2 regions of the Streptomyces sp. NPDC013187 genome follow, and region 1 is predicted to be linked to the other one. Evidence: riboswitches for the same ligand, from Rfam matches in the RefSeq annotation. Region 1 holds a riboswitch; the other holds the start of a gene.

Region 1 (7,548 bases):
CCACCAGGCGGCAAACGGGGAGGGACCGGACATAGCGCCGATGCTAGAGAGCGGCGCACGCGTTACGAGAGGGGCACGCGCGCGTGCCCCTCAAAAACGTGACGCGACCTCTCGGCCCTCAGGCCTCACTCAGGCCGGGCGCACCACGCTGTGGATGGCCGATTCGCCGTCGTAGTAGATCGACTCCTCGCGCACGTACGTGCCCGGCTTCGGCGCGTGGATCATCATGCCGTTGCCGATGTAGATCCCGACGTGGGTGACGTCGTCGTAGAAGAAGACCAGGTCACCGGGCTGTGCCTGGGAGAGCGGGACCGTGGTGCCGGCGTTGACCTGGTCGTAGGTCGTGCGGGGCAGGGTGACGCCCGCGGCCTTCCAGGCGGCCTGGGTGAGGCCCGAGCAGTCGTAGGAGCCGGGTCCCACGGCGCCCCACACGTACGGCTTGCCGATCTGGGCGCGGGCGAAGGCCAGCGCCTTGTCGGCCTTGGTCGCGTACGAGGAGTCGGCCGGAGCCGTCGAGGAGGACGAGCCGGAGCCCGCCGACCCCGTCGATCCGGACGTGGACGACCCGCCGTCCTGCTGGGCGGCCTCCGCCTGCGCCTTCTGCTGCGCGGCCTGCTGCCGGGCCAGTTCGTCGGCCTTGCGGGCGGCCTCCGCCCGCTTCTCCCTCTCGATCGCCGCGAGCCGGGCCTTCTCCTCGGCGGTCAGCTTCGTCATCAGCTCGCGCGCGTCGGCGAGCTTGCGCTGGACGGTGGCCTTGGCCGTCTTCAGATCACCCTGCGACTCGGTGAGCGTCTCGAGGCTCTCGGTGGCCTCCTGGCGCTTCTTCATCGTCTCGGACTGCTGCGTGACGTAGTCGTCGACCGCGACCTTCTGACGGCCGGTCATCCGGTCCATCAGCTGGGTCTGGTCGAAGTAGTCCTGCGGGGTGTCCGCGAGCAGGAACGTCGCCGTGTCCGGGGCGGCGGCACCGGTGCGGTACTGGGCGGAGGCGAAGGAGCCCAGCTCCTCGCGCGCCTCGTTGAGCTTCTGGGTGCGCTGGGCGACGTCGTCGAGCAGGGTGTCGACGCGCTTGCGCTGCTTCGCGGTCTTCTCCTTGGCCGCGTTGTACTTGTCGGTCGCCGACTCGGCCTGGCGGTACAGGTCGTCGACCTTCTTCTCGACTTCCTCCAGGCTGGGCTTGTCGTCGGCCTCGGGGGCGGCGTTGGCCGACTGGGACAGCAGGGCCACGGAGGTGAGGGCCGCCGTTGCGAGGGCGGGGGTCCGTATGCCTGCCATGCGCGTACCCGTAGGACGCGACTTGCGGTGCGACGCCAAGGGAGGCGACTCCTTCCATGTTCCGCCTACCGGGTTAGCTGTCGGGTTCGGGCGGGTGGTTCGGAAGGTTTGCCCTACGGCCTTCTCCGCACAGGGAGTCGGGCCGATTCACCCCAGGTTCACGGTTGGGTCCCCGGCTCCGGCTGCCGCTGCGGCACACCGGACTCGGCGGAGGCCGCGCGGCCCGGCGACGTTCGCCGGTGGGGGTCATGCGGCCTGGTCGCACCGTAGCCAACTCGTGTGGCCCCTGTGAAGGTTGATGGGTGATATGCCCGATACATTTTCGTGACCTTATTCCTGAGCGTTGCCGAGAGTGAACGATCAAGGGGTATTGGGTGGGATAAGTCCATACATGCCGGGTCTGTAGCAGGGCGTGATCGCGCCGTCATGGAGGGCGACAACGCGCCGTCGGGCGGTCGGCGGGCCCGGGCGCCCGGCGATGTTCTCAGGGCGGCGGCGGGCTGTCAGTGGGGCGCCCTAGACTCGGAGAGCGATGAGCAGCCTCTTTGACGACAGCTTCCTGGCGAACCTCCAGGCCCAGCGGGGCCCCGCGGACGAGCCCCCGCCGCCACCCGAGGACGATCACGTTCCGGAGCCGATCCCGGACGATCTGTTCGGCGGGAAGTTCGACGTGCCCCCGGACCGATGGGGGTCCCCCCGCTCGAGCGGAGCCGAGAGTGGGGGAGGCTACTACCGGGACGGAGCCCCCCGCCCGGTGGTGGACACCGCCGCCCTCCTGGAGGGGCTGAACGACAACCAGCGCGCCGCCGTCGTCCACTCCGGCTCCCCGCTGCTCATCGTGGCCGGAGCCGGCTCGGGCAAGACCCGCGTGCTCACGCACCGCATCGCCCATCTGCTCGCCGAGCGGGACGTGCACCCGGGCCAGATCCTCGCGATCACCTTCACCAACAAGGCCGCCGGCGAGATGAAGGAACGCGTCGAGCAGCTCGTCGGCCCGCGCGCCAACGCCATGTGGGTCATGACCTTCCACAGCGCGTGCGTGCGCATCCTCAGGCGCGAGAGCAAGAAGCTCGGCTTCACCTCGTCCTTCTCGATCTACGACGCCGCCGACTCCAAGCGCCTGATGGCCCTGGTCTGCCGTGACCTGGACCTCGACCCCAAGCGCTTCCCGCCCAAGTCCTTCAGCGCCAAGATCAGCAATCTGAAGAACGAGCTGATCGACGAGGAGGACTTCGCCGCCCGGGCCACCGACGGCTTCGAGAAGACCCTCGCCCAGGCCTACGCCATGTACCAGTCGCGGCTGCGCGAGGCGAACGCCCTCGACTTCGACGACCTGATCATGACGACGGTCAACCTGCTGCGCGCCTTCCCGGACGTCGCCGAGCACTACCGCCGCCGCTTCCGGCACGTCCTCGTGGACGAGTACCAGGACACCAACCACGCGCAGTACGCCCTGGTCCGCGAGTTGGTCGGCACCCCCTCGGAGCACCCCGTCGACGTGCCGCCCGAGGCCGAGATCCCGCCCGCCGAGCTGTGCGTGGTGGGCGACGCCGACCAGTCGATCTACGCCTTCCGAGGCGCGACGATCCGCAACATCCTCCAGTTCGAGGAGGACTACCCGGACGCGACGACGATCCTGCTGGAGCAGAACTACCGCTCCACGCAGACGATCCTCAGCGCCGCCAACGCCGTCATCGAGCGCAATGAGTCCCGCCGCCCCAAGAACCTGTGGACCAACGCGGGCACCGGCGCCCGGATCACCGGCTACGTCGCCGACACCGAGCACGACGAGGCGCAGTTCGTCGCCGACGAGATAGACCGCCTGACCGACGCGGGCGAGGCCAAGGCCGGCGACGTCGCCGTCTTCTACCGCACCAACGCCCAGTCCCGTGTCTTCGAAGAGGTCTTCATCCGCGTCGGCCTGCCCTACAAGGTCGTCGGCGGCGTCCGCTTCTACGAGCGCAAGGAGGTCCGGGACGTCCTGGCCTACCTGCGCGTGCTGTCCAACCCCGAGGACTCGGTGCCACTGCGCCGGATCCTCAACGTCCCCAAGCGGGGCATCGGCGACCGCGCCGAGGCGATGATCGACGCCCTGTCCCAGCGGGAGAAGATCAGCTTCCCGCAGGCGCTCAAGCGCGTCGACGAGGCGTACGGCATGGCCGCGCGCTCCACCAACGCCGTCAAGCGGTTCAACACGCTGATGGAGGACCTCCGCACCATCGTCGAGTCCGGCGCCGGACCGGCCACGGTGCTGGAGGCCGTCCTGGAGCGCACCGGCTACCTCGCCGAACTGCAGGCCTCCACCGACCCGCAGGACGAGACCCGGATCGAGAACCTCCAGGAACTCGCCGCCGTCGCCATGGAGTTCGAGCAGGAGCGCGGCGAGGACGAGCAGGCCTCCCTGTCCGACTTCCTCGAACAGGTCGCGCTGGTCGCCGACTCCGACCAGATCCCCGACGAGGAGGACGGCGACGGCGTCATCACGCTGATGACGCTGCACACCGCCAAGGGCCTGGAGTTCCCGGTCGTCTTCCTGACCGGCATGGAGGACGGCGTCTTCCCGCACATGCGCGCCCTCGGCCAGGTCAAGGAGCTGGAGGAGGAGCGGCGCCTGGCCTACGTCGGCATCACGCGCGCGCGGGAGCGGCTGTACCTGACGCGGTCCACGCTGCGCAGCGCCTGGGGCCAGCCCTCGTACAACCCGCCCTCCCGCTTCCTGGAGGAGATCCCGCCGACCCACGTGGAGTGGAAGCGGACGGGTGCGACCACGCCCGCGTCCTCCGGGCCGGTCTCGGCGGTTGCGGCCTCGCTGTCGTCGTCCCGCTCGCGCTCGTCGGCGTCGGGTGCCTCCGGTTTCGCCACGCGCCGCACCTCCGAGAAACCGGTGGTGTCACTGGCGGTCGGCGACCGCGTCACGCACGACCAGTTCGGGCTCGGGACCGTCGTCGCGGTCAAGGGTACCGGCGGCAACGCCGAGGCGACGATCGACTTCGGGGACACCAAGCCGAAGCGGCTGCTGCTGCGGTATGCACCGGTGGAGAAGCTGTAGCGCCGTGAGGTGAACCGGTGGGCCCCTGCGCGCTCGACGCGGGCGGGGGCTGCCGGGGCGTTACTCGATGCGGGCGGGAGCGGGGGTTGGGGCTGGCGGGACGTTACGTCGGGTCGATGCCGTGGCTGCGCAGCCACGGGAGCGGGTCGATCGCCGAGCCGCCGCCGGGGCGCACCTCGAAGTGCAGGTGCGGGCCGGTGGAGTTGCCGGAGTTGCCGGAGCGCGCGATCGGATCGCCGGCCTTCACGGTCGTACCCGAGGGCACCGTGTAGGTGGAGAGGTGGCAGTACCACGTCTCCGTGCCGTCCTTCGCGGTCAGGATCAGCATGTTGCCGTACGCGCTGTTCCACTGGGTGCGTACGGTGCCGTCGGTCGCGGCCATGACGGTCGTGCCGTACGAGACGGGGAAGTCGATGCCGGTGTGCAGGGACATCCAGTTGATGCCGGACTGGCCGTAGTAGGCGCTGAGTCCGTGGCGCGCGACCGGCAGGGCGAACTTGGGGCGCAGGCGCTCCTTGCGGGCCGCCTCTTCCGCCGCCCGCTTCTTCTCGGCGGCCTGCTGGGCCTTGAGGTCGATGCGCTCCTGGGTGCGGCTGGCCCGGTCGGCGAAGTCGTCGGCGCCGGCGGAGAGGCTCTGCAGCTGCGTGTCCAGCTTGTTGTTGGCCGCGGCCGGTTTGACCGGCTGCGCCTCCGCCGCGGTCGTCTGCGCCTCGGCGGCACTGTCGTCGGAGAAAGTGCCGACGGAGGCGGCGGCGATCCCGGCGACACCCATCACGCACGCCGAGGGCACCGCGATGGTCATCAGCGCCGAGCGCTTGGGGGGCGTGCGGCGGCGGGAGCGGGAGCCGGCGCGCGAGGCCGCCCGCGAGGACGGGGCCGGGGTGACGTCCTCCTGGTCGTCCAGGAGCGGGGTGACGACGGGCAGTTCACCGGTGGAGGCCGGCTCGCCGCCGTCCGCGTCGGGGGCGTGATAGCCGGCTTCGGCGGTTTCGTCGTACGTGACCTGGTCGAACGTCGCGGTCTCGAGTTGGTCGAACGCCGTGGTCTCGTGCTGGTCGAAGGTTTCGGCAGGGTGCTCGTAGGCGTCGGGGGCCGGTGCGGCGGTGCCGTCGGAGTTCCACTGCGTCGCGTCGTAGGCGCCCGTGTCGAAGGTCTGCGTGCCCCACTCCCACTGCTGGGTGTGGTCGGCCGGGTTGCCGGACTGGTCGGGCTGGAGCCAGTCGCCTGTTTCCCACTGCCCGGTGGCGTCGGGAGACGGGGCCTGGGACGGGATGGCCGACATCAGCTGCTGCTCGGCCGTCCAGGAGGTCGTGTCGTAGACGCCGGTGTCGTAGGCGGCGTGGTGCTGGGCCGCGTACGCGTCGTAGTGCACGTTCTCGTGCGTGCCCGTGGGCCAGTGGCCGGTGTCGTACGTGCCCGAGTCGTGGCCGCTGCCCGGCATGTCGCCGAAGAGGGGATCGGTCGCGAAGCTCGCGGTGGCGTGCCCGGTGGCGTCGAAACCGGCGCCGTGGGTACCGGTTGCGGTGTCACCGGTGGCACCGGTGGCGTCAAATCCGGTGGCGGCGTAGTCGCCGTACGTGGTGAAGTCGCCGTACTGGGCTTCCTGGGTGTTGTACGACGCGTAGTGCGCGGAGGCGGCGTCGGAAGCCGGAGCCGGGGTCATGGTCCCCGACGGGTGACGGTCGTTCACCAACTTCTCTTTCGCCTCGACAACAGGGGCTGCCAGAGCAGTGCGGCGACTGTACCCGGCGGTACGCGGGCACGACAATCTTCGGCAGGTTTCGCGCGCGCAGGAAACGGGCATTCGGCCGTGTTTTGGCGGACGGCGGGCACGGGTTTGGCCCTGTGTTCGAAGTTTGTTCGAGGTTGATCGGTGTTGCGGCGTCGGGTGACCGCTGTATGACGAGTCTCAGGCGACAGTCAGATCGTCGGTGTGTTCGGCGTACGGTTCACCCGGGAGGGCCGTGTCGAGAACCTGCCGTACGCCGTTGGCGACCGCGGGGTGCACGGGCAGGGCGAGATGGCCGATGCCTGTCACGCGCACGTTCTGCGCCATCAGATCGGGATGGTCGATGCAGGCCGTCTCCGGCGGGTCCATCACATGGTCCAGATCGCTCCAGAAGCTGACGAAGTGCGTACGGCAGGCAGGGGCGGGCGCGGTGAGCTCCTCGAGCACCGATGAGCCGGGGCGCATCTGGCGCACGATGGGGTGCGCGTTCGCGAAGGGCACCACTCGGGTTCCCGAGTGCGGCGTGCCGAGCGTGACAAGGGTCCGCACATGCCTGTCGCCACCGAGGCGCTGCACGTAGTAACGCGCTATCAGGCCGCCCAGGCTGTGCCCGACGATGTCTATCTGCCTGGCCCCCGTGCGCTCACAGAGCTCCTCGACGCGCCGGCCGAGCAGTTCGGCGGCGGCGCGTATGTCGCAGGTCAGCGGCGAGTAGTTGAGGGACTCGATCTGCTGCCTGCCGTGCTGGGCGAGGCTGCGGCGCAGCAGGACGAAGACCGAGCGGTTGTCGATGAAGCCGTGCAGCAGGAGGACCGGTGGCTTGGCCTGTGTGGGCAGTTGGGCGGCGCCGTCCGCGGGCAGTGCGGGGACGGGGGCGCGCCGTTCCTGGGTGATGCCCGATGGATAGAGAAGGAGATGCCCGGCCAGGATCGCGATCTCCAGGGCGGTGGCCTTCAGGAGAGCCAGGGAGATTCCCGCCAGCCGGCCCGGCAGCAGGCGCTCGCAGAGCGGAAGAAAGGGCAGAGCAGCCCTGGTGACCTTCATGGCCGACCTCCTGTCGGCACGCGGCAGGACGGCTCCGCCCCCCGTGTGCCCTCGTGGAAAGCAGCTGCGTAGACGGCCGGCCATGACCGCGAGAGCGGCGTGAGCCGCGTGAGCTGCGGGGGCAGAGCACGGCGTGCGGCGTGTGTGACGCCGGTGGTGCGACGGGGGTCCCCGATCGGTGGGGTGACGAGGCTCCCCGCCGGTGCGCCGTGTCTGCCTTGCGTGCTGTGCGTGCGGTGCTTGCCCTGCGTGCCTTCGCCGAGGTGCCCTGCCGCCGCGGTGCGTGGATGACGCGGCGGGACGGCAGCCTCGATGCGGCTCCCCTTGCGCTTGTCCCATCGTGTGATTTCCCCCTCGGTATCCACCGCGAAACTGCCGGTTGCGGGATCCTGGAGATAACGTTCGTTCACTTGCCCGGACGGTCGGGGGCGGGATGTCCGTGCGGTGCGGC
Region 2 (7,548 bases), on a different contig from region 1:
GGCACCTGTACGAAGCCCCGCTGCCCGTGCGCCGCATCCGCCCCGAAGTGCCCGAGGCCCTGGAGGCCCTCGTCCTGCGCCTCCTCGCCAAGGATCCGCAGCACCGGCCCGCCTCCGCGCAGGAGGTCTACGAGCACCTGGAGCCGCTCCTGCCGGCGCGCGGCACGCCCACCGGAGCGGCCCTGGACCCCACCCGCCCGTTCCTGCGCCCGCACGCCCCCTGGCCGGATCGTGCGCGCACCCCCGCTCCCCAGCCCACTCCGGCGACACCCGTCACCGAGGCTCCGGGGCAGACGGACATCGCCCGCGCCGTCGACGAGGTCAAACGGCTCCTCGGCGAGGGCCGGGTCACCCAGGCCGTCGACATCCTGGGCGGAATCCTGCCCGCCGCGGCCGAACAGCACGGCGCGCACTCCCCGGTCGTCCGCACCCTGCGCAAGCAGTACGCGGCGACACTCCTGGACGACGGCCAGTACCGGCGCGCGCTGCCCGAGCTGCGCCGCCTCGCCGACGAACGCGCCGCCGAGGCGGGCCAGGCCGACCCACAGGCGCTGCGCTTCCGCTACGAGGCCGCCCAATGCCTGGAACAGATGGGGGAACCGGCCGCCGCGCTCGCCGAGTACCGGGCGGTGCTGCCGTACTACGAGAACCAGTACGTCGCCGCGGGCGGACCCGAGCTCGCGCACGACGTCCGGCGCCGGATCGGGCACCTCCAGCTCGCCCTCGGCGACCGCGGCGCCGCGCACGACACCCTGGCCCGGCTGCTGCACGACGTGGAACGCACCCACGGCCCCGGGCACCCGCTCGGCGCGGAGATCCGCAGGACGCTCCAGTGGCTGGGGCAGGTCCGCGGCTGACGACCGCCCGGGGGTGGGGCGCGGCGGTGCCGGAAGTCCCGGCGAATCGTTGGTCGAATGGGTTGGCCAGAGCCTGGTCACTGCCTACCATCGATCACCGCAAGACCTTGTGCACCGTCGCACAATCTCCTCAGGAGGTCTCCTTGCACCGCCGCCGTCGCACCGCGCTCCTCTTCACCGCCGCGATCGCCGCCGCGGCGCCCCTGCTCACCGCCTGCGGGAACGACGCGCATCCCGGCGCGGCAGCCGTGGTGGGCGGCCAGCGGATCACCGTCTCCCAGCTGGAAGAGCGGGTCGGCGAGGTACGCGCGGCCCAGCGGGCGGCCGTCCAGGACGAGGCCCAGTACCAGCAGGCCATCGCCAGAACCGGCACCCTCACCCGCGACACCCTGCACACCATGGTCCTGGACCGGGTGCTGCACCGTGCCGCCGAGGACGCCGGAGTGACCGTCTCCCGCAAGGAGATCCAGGCGATGCGGGCCGGTCTGGAACAGCAGGCCGGTGGCGCCAAGGGCCTGGAGACGACCTGGCTCCAGCAGTACGGCGTCCCGCCGCAGCGCCTCGACGACAACCTCCGCCTCCAGCTGGAGGCCCAGAAACTCGCCGAGAAGCTGGGCACGAACACCGACCGTCCCGAGTTCTGGAAGGCCCTCTCCGACGCCTCCAAGGACCTGAACGTCGACCTCAACCCGCGCTACGGCACCTGGGACGCCCAGAAGAGCAGGCCTGCCGACGCCAAGACGCCGTGGGTACGGGACGTCACGGCGGCGGCACAGACGCAGCAGGGGATGTAGAGCAGGCACGGCACGCCCGGGCGCACCCGCCCCCCGGCACGCCCGGGCGCACCCGCCCCCCGGCACGCCCGGCGCACCCGCCCCCCGGCCCGCCCGGGCGCACCCGCCCCGCACGGGCGCACCCGCCCCGCGATCCGGAAAATGCCGCTGTTGCCCTCCCCCTCCAGGCGGATCAGGTCGCCCTCCGGGCCCCTGTGGACAACTTCGGGCACGGTCGGCGGCGTGGGATAGCTTCGAACCGTGAACGCCAACAGCCCCGAAGCCACCCCGGGCCCCGAGCGGACCGCTCCCGACGCGGCCGTCGCCCCCGGCCGCATCGTCCTGCTCACCACCAGTCACCGCGTCGCCCCCGGTCTGCTCTCCTGGCCGGCGTGGCAGGCCCTGCACGAGGCCGACCAGGTGCTGTGCGCGGACGGCACACATCCGCAGCTGCCGTATCTGCGCGAGGCGGGGATCACCGTCGCCGAGGCGTCCCCGACCGCGCAGGATCTCCTCGACGCCTGCGCCGGCGGAAACACGGTGGTCGTGGTGGCGACGGGCGAGGGCGAACCGGCCCTCACGGACGGCCTGGCCCGTCTCGCCGGCACCGGCCGTATCGCCATGCCCGAGCTGGAGCTGCTGCCCGCCTCCTACGACCTCCCCGGTGCCCGCCTCCTCGACCTCGTCCAGGTCATGGACCGCATCCGCGTCGAATGCCCCTGGTCCTCCCGGCAGACCCACGAGGGCCTGGCGAAGTACGGCATCGAGGAGGCGTACGAGCTCGTAGAGGCGATCGAGGAGGGCGACCGCGACGAACTGCGCGAAGAGCTCGGCGACGTCCTCCTCCAGGTCGTCTTCCACGCCCGCATCGCCGAGGAGGGGCGGCCGGAGGACGGAGCGGAACCCTTCTCCATCGACGACGTGGCCGGCGGCATCGTCGCCAAGCTGATCCACCGCCATCCACATGTCTTCGGCGACGCGACGGCCACCACCCCCGAGGAGGTCAAGGAGCACTGGCTGCGCACCAAGGCGGTCGAGAAGCAGCGCACCTCGATCACCGAGGGCATCCCCCTCGGCCAGCCCGGCCTGGCCCTCGCCGCCAAGCTGGCCTCCCGCGTCCGCACAGCGCACCTGGAGATACCGCTCCCACCCGTCGAGGGCATCGGCTACGAGCTGCTGGCCCTGGCCGTGCGAGCCGAGTCGGAGGGCGTCGACCCGGAGGCGGCCCTCAGAGCGGCGGCCCGCGCGTACCGCGATGCGATCCGGCAGGCCGAGGGCTGAGCGACTCGGGGCGGGCTGAGCGACCCGGGGCGGGCTGAGCGAGCCGGGGCGGGGACCGAGGCGGTCCGGGGTGGCCCGGGGCGGGGCTGAGCGACCCGGGGCGGGGACCGAGGCGGTCCCGGGTGGCCCGGGGCGGGGCTGAGCAGCCGAGGCGGGGACCGAGGCGGCCCGGGGCGGGGCTGAGCGGCCGGGGCGGGGGCTGAGCGGTCTGTGCGGGGGAGGGGGAGGCCGCGGAAGCCGCCCGGCCGAGCCGTGACGGTGGAGGGCCGCTGCCGGAAGCCGGATACGGTCGACACGTGACCGACCAGCCCCAGCCCAGCCCAGCCGCGACCGCTCCCGATCTCTTCACCTGGGAGTTCGCGAGCAACCCCTACCCCGCCTACGCCTGGCTCCGCGAGCACAGCCCCGTCCACAAGACGCGACTGCCCAGCGGTGTGGAGGCCTGGCTGGTCACGCGGTACGCCGACGCCAAGCAGACGCTCGCCGACAACCGGCTCTCCAAGAACCCGGCGCATCACGACGAACCGGCGCACGCCAAGGGAAAGACGGGCATCCCCGGCGAGCGCAAGGCCGAGTTGATGACGCATCTGCTGAACATCGACCCGCCGGACCACACCCGGCTGCGGCGGCTGGTGTCCAAGGCGTTCACACCCCGCCGGGTCGCCGAGTTCGCGCCGCGGGTGCAGGAGCTCACCGACACCCTGATCGACGGCTTCGCGGCGAAGGGATCCGCCGACCTCATCCACGAGTTCGCCTTCCCGCTCCCCATCTACGCCATCTGCGACCTGCTCGGCGTCCCGCGCGAGGACCAGGACGACTTCCGCGACTGGGCGGGCATGATGATCCGTCACCAGGGCGGCCCCAGGGGCGGTGTGGCGCGGTCGGTGAAGAAGATGCGCGGCTACCTCGCCGACCTCATCCACCGCAAGCGCGAGGCGCTGCCCGCCGAAGCCGCCCCCGGCGAGGACCTCATCTCCGGTCTGATCCGCGCCTCCGACCACGGCGAGCACCTCACCGAGAACGAGGCGGCGGCCATGGCCTTCATCCTGCTGTTCGCCGGTTTCGAGACAACCGTCAACCTGATCGGAAACGGCACCTACGCGCTGCTCACCCACCCCGGGCAGCGCGCCCGGCTCCAGGCGTCCCTCGCCGCCGGGGAGAGCGGCCTCCTGGAGACCGGCGTCGAGGAACTCCTCCGCTACGACGGCCCCGTCGAACTCGCCACCTGGCGTTTCGCCACGCAGCCGCTCACCCTCGGTGGGCAGCGCATCGAGGCGGGCGACCCCGTCCTCGTCGTGCTGGCCGCCGCGGACCGCGACCCGGAGCGGTTCGCCGATCCGGACGTACTGGACCTCTCCCGCCGCGACAACCAGCACCTCGGATACGGCCACGGCATCCACTACTGCCTCGGCGCCCCGCTCGCCCGCCTGGAGGGCCAGACCGCCCTCGCCACCCTCCTCACCCGCCTCCCGGACCTTCGGCTCGCTGCGGATCCGGCCGAGCTGCGATGGCGCGGCGGCCTCATCATGCGCGGGCTGCGCACGTTGCCGGTGGAGTTCACACCGGCAGCACCGGCAGCACCGGCAGCACCGGCCGAACGTGACGAAACATCAGACCTGTGATCTTCACGTGATCTGCGCGGCATGAACTTGTGACAAGTGATCGTCTGCCGATACGTTCACCCATCAACGCGGAGGGATTCACGCCGCGTCGGTCACTGCTGTCGCGTGAAAGGTCTCCGTATGCTCTCCGGGAACGGTCGGCACCGTCGCCCCCGCCAGGCTCCGGCTCTCCTCGTCGCGGCCGGAGTGACCGGCTCCGCCATCGCGATCCCGCTCCTCGGGGCCTCCGGTGCCAGTGCGGCAGACGGCACGACCTGGGACAAGGTCGCCGATTGCGAGACCGGCGGTGCGTGGAGCGAGAACAGCGGCAACGGTTACTACGGCGGCCTGCAGTTGTCCCAGGAGGACTGGGAGAACCACGGCGGCCTCGACTACGCCGCGAGCGCCGATCTGGCCAGCCGCTCCCAGCAGATAGCCGTGGCCGAGAGAATCCTCGCCGACCAGGGAGTCGGCGCGTGGCGCACCTGTGGACTGCTCTCCGGCCTCGAGCAGGGCAAGGGGTCGGACTCGTCCGGGTCATCCGATTCGTCCGGCTCGTCCGGCGAGGTCGACTCGCCCGGCCTGCTCGACTCGCTCGGTTCGTCCCCCTCGGGCAGCCCTTCCTCCTCTCCTTCGTCATCGCCTGACGCGACATCGACCTCGAAGGATGAAACCGCCAAGACGGACAAGTCGACCGAATCCGCTGGTTCGTCACAGAAGCGGCAGTCCGACAGCTCATCGCCGGACGCCTCCGAGAGTGGCAAAGCCGGCAAGGCCCAGCAGGGCGACGACTCCTCGCGGCTGACCGACACCGGCTCCGGCCGTCATCGCGGTCCCAGTGCCGACGAAACCGGCGCGCCCGGCAGCGATCGCGCGGAGAAGTCCACGGGGCGTCACTCCGCGGGCGCCGACGAGGGTTCCGGGGACGCGTCCGAAGGTGCCTACATCGTGGGTATCGGCGACAGCCTCTGGTCCATCGCCGACGCCCTTCGGGTCGGCGGCGGATGGCAAGAGCTCTACGAGAGCAACGAGAACGAGGTCGGCGCCGACCCGGACCTCATCCACCCCGGTCAGGCGCTCACGGTCGAGGGCGAAGCGGACGAGAGGTAGCTGTTCGGGCAGTGCGGAAACGGCGGTCGAAGTCGCCCCGAAACCGGGTGAGTTCACGTCATGTTTCGCGCCGAATGTCCCGTATAAGCGCGGTGAGAGATAGATCTCAGAAGCCCTGATCGTCTTTGAAATTCGGCGGATCACCTGTCTACGGTCGTGATCGCTCGTCACCGCGAGCCCCGGCTGCCGCAACGCCGAATCCTGCCAGCGGCCGTACGGGAACAGTCGTCGCGTCAAGCGCCGTAGGCAGGAGCGGGGGACCCAAGGTAGGTGCCCGACCGGCCGGTTGTGCCGGAAGGGCTTGGGGTGAAGCCGTGTCCCGGGAGGGGCGCGGCCGGGCAACTCAACCGGCCCGAACCCGACAGCTCACCTCGCAGGCGTCGGTGAGGGGATCTCTCCATGCTGTTTTCCGGCAAGGGCACGCACCGCCGTCCGTCCAAGGCCTCTCGGGTCATCGCCATCGCCGGTGTCACCGGTGCCGCCGTCGCCGCCCCGCTGATGGCGGCCGGCAACGCCTCCGCCGCCACCGCGTCCGAGTGGGACGCGGTCGCCCAGTGCGAGTCCGGCGGCAACTGGTCCATCAACACCGGCAACGGCTACTACGGCGGTCTGCAGTTCTCCGCCTCCACCTGGTCCGGCTACGGCGGCACCAAGTACGCCTCCACCGCCGACCAGGCCACCAAGGACCAGCAGATCGAGATCGCCGAGAAGGTCCTCGCGAGCCAGGGCAAGGGCGCCTGGCCGGTCTGCGGCAAGGGCCTGTCGAGCGCCGGTTACACCGGTGGCGGCTCCTCCAGCGACTCGGGCAGCTCCTCGCAGAGCCAGAGCCAGAGCACCGAGACCCGCGAGACCCAGCAGCAGCCGGCCTCCCGCTCCGACGAGCGCCCGGCGGCCAAGAAGACCGTCACCACCCCGACCGGCAAGAAGGTCAAGAAGGGTGACGGCGAGTACAAGGTCACCAAGGGCGACACCCTCAGCTCGATCGCCGCGGACCAGAAGGTCAAGGGCGGCTGGGAGAAGCTCTTCGAGCTGAACAAGGACATCGTCGAGGACGCCAACCTCATCTACCCGGGCCAGCAGCTGCACCTGAAGTAAGCAGCGGCCCGCACGGGCCCCCCGGGGTCCACGGTCTCCCCGCCCCGGTGCGTCATCCCCCGTACGCACCGGGGCGGGGTTTTTTCGGGAACCGGCTTTGTTCCGTTCGGAAACAATTTACTCTCGGTTCTGTCCATGGGGTGGGCGACCCGGTGGCCGATCGCCCGGAGCCGGTTAGGCTCATGTCGCGAGCCACCACGGCCCGCACCTCGCCGGGTCCACGCGACCCGCGTCACCGCGTCACATTCAAGAAGGAGATGCTCGTGCCGTCCATCGACGTCGTCGTAGCCCGGGAAATCCTGGACTCCCGAGGCAACCCCACGGTCGAGGTCGAGGTCGGCCTCGACGACGGCAGCACCGGTCGTGCCGCCGTCCCGTCCGGCGCCTCCACGGGCGCCTTCGAGGCCATCGAGCTCCGCGACGGCGACTCGAACCGCTACCTCGGCAAGGGTGTGGAGAAGGCCGTCCTCGCGGTCATCGAGCAGATCGGCCCGGAGCTGGTCGGCTACGACGCCACCGAGCAGCGCCTGATCGACCAGGCCATGTTCGACCTGGACGCCACCGACAACAAGGGCTCGCTCGGCGCCAACGCCATCCTCGGCGTCTCCCTCGCCGTGGCCCACGCCGCCTCCGAGGCCAGCGACCTCCCCCTCTTCCGCTACCTGGGCGGCCCCAACGCGCACCTGCTTCCGGTGCCGATGATGAACATCCTGAACGGCGGCTCGCACGCCGACTCCAACGTGGACATCCAGGAGTTCATGATCGCCCCGATCGGCGCGGAGTCCTTCTCCGAGGCCCTGCGCTGGGGCGCCGAGGTCTACCACACGCTGA

The links. A riboswitch is a leader RNA that binds a small molecule or an ion and turns the genes downstream of it on or off. The one in region 1 is predicted to bind cyclic di-AMP.
Region 2: it holds a riboswitch for cyclic di-AMP, as region 1 does, so the genes downstream of both, ACFY5B_RS29420 (transglycosylase family protein) here and ACFY5B_RS19085 (NlpC/P60 family protein) in region 1, are expected to answer to the same signal.

What each region holds. Positions count from the first base shown of each region.
Region 1 covers NZ_JBIBAF010000008.1:268,720-276,267, forward strand. The annotation lists gene ACFY5B_RS19080 (hypothetical protein) at 1-33, opposite strand, end outside; gene ACFY5B_RS19085 (NlpC/P60 family protein) at 130-1,314, opposite strand; cyclic di-AMP (ydaO/yuaA leader) riboswitch at 1,323-1,495, opposite strand; gene pcrA (DNA helicase PcrA) at 1,808-4,324, shown strand; gene ACFY5B_RS19095 (M23 family metallopeptidase) at 4,428-6,014, opposite strand; gene ACFY5B_RS19100 (esterase/lipase family protein) at 6,234-7,097, opposite strand.
Region 2 covers NZ_JBIBAF010000015.1:87,805-95,352, reverse strand. The annotation lists gene ACFY5B_RS29445 (protein kinase) at 1-857, shown strand, start outside; gene ACFY5B_RS29440 (SurA N-terminal domain-containing protein) at 1,001-1,651, shown strand; gene ACFY5B_RS29435 (nucleoside triphosphate pyrophosphohydrolase) at 1,892-2,911, shown strand; gene ACFY5B_RS29430 (cytochrome P450) at 3,208-4,533, shown strand; gene ACFY5B_RS29425 (transglycosylase family protein) at 4,654-5,622, shown strand; cyclic di-AMP (ydaO/yuaA leader) riboswitch at 5,851-6,017, shown strand; gene ACFY5B_RS29420 (transglycosylase family protein) at 6,022-6,717, shown strand; gene eno (phosphopyruvate hydratase) at 6,981-7,548, shown strand, end outside.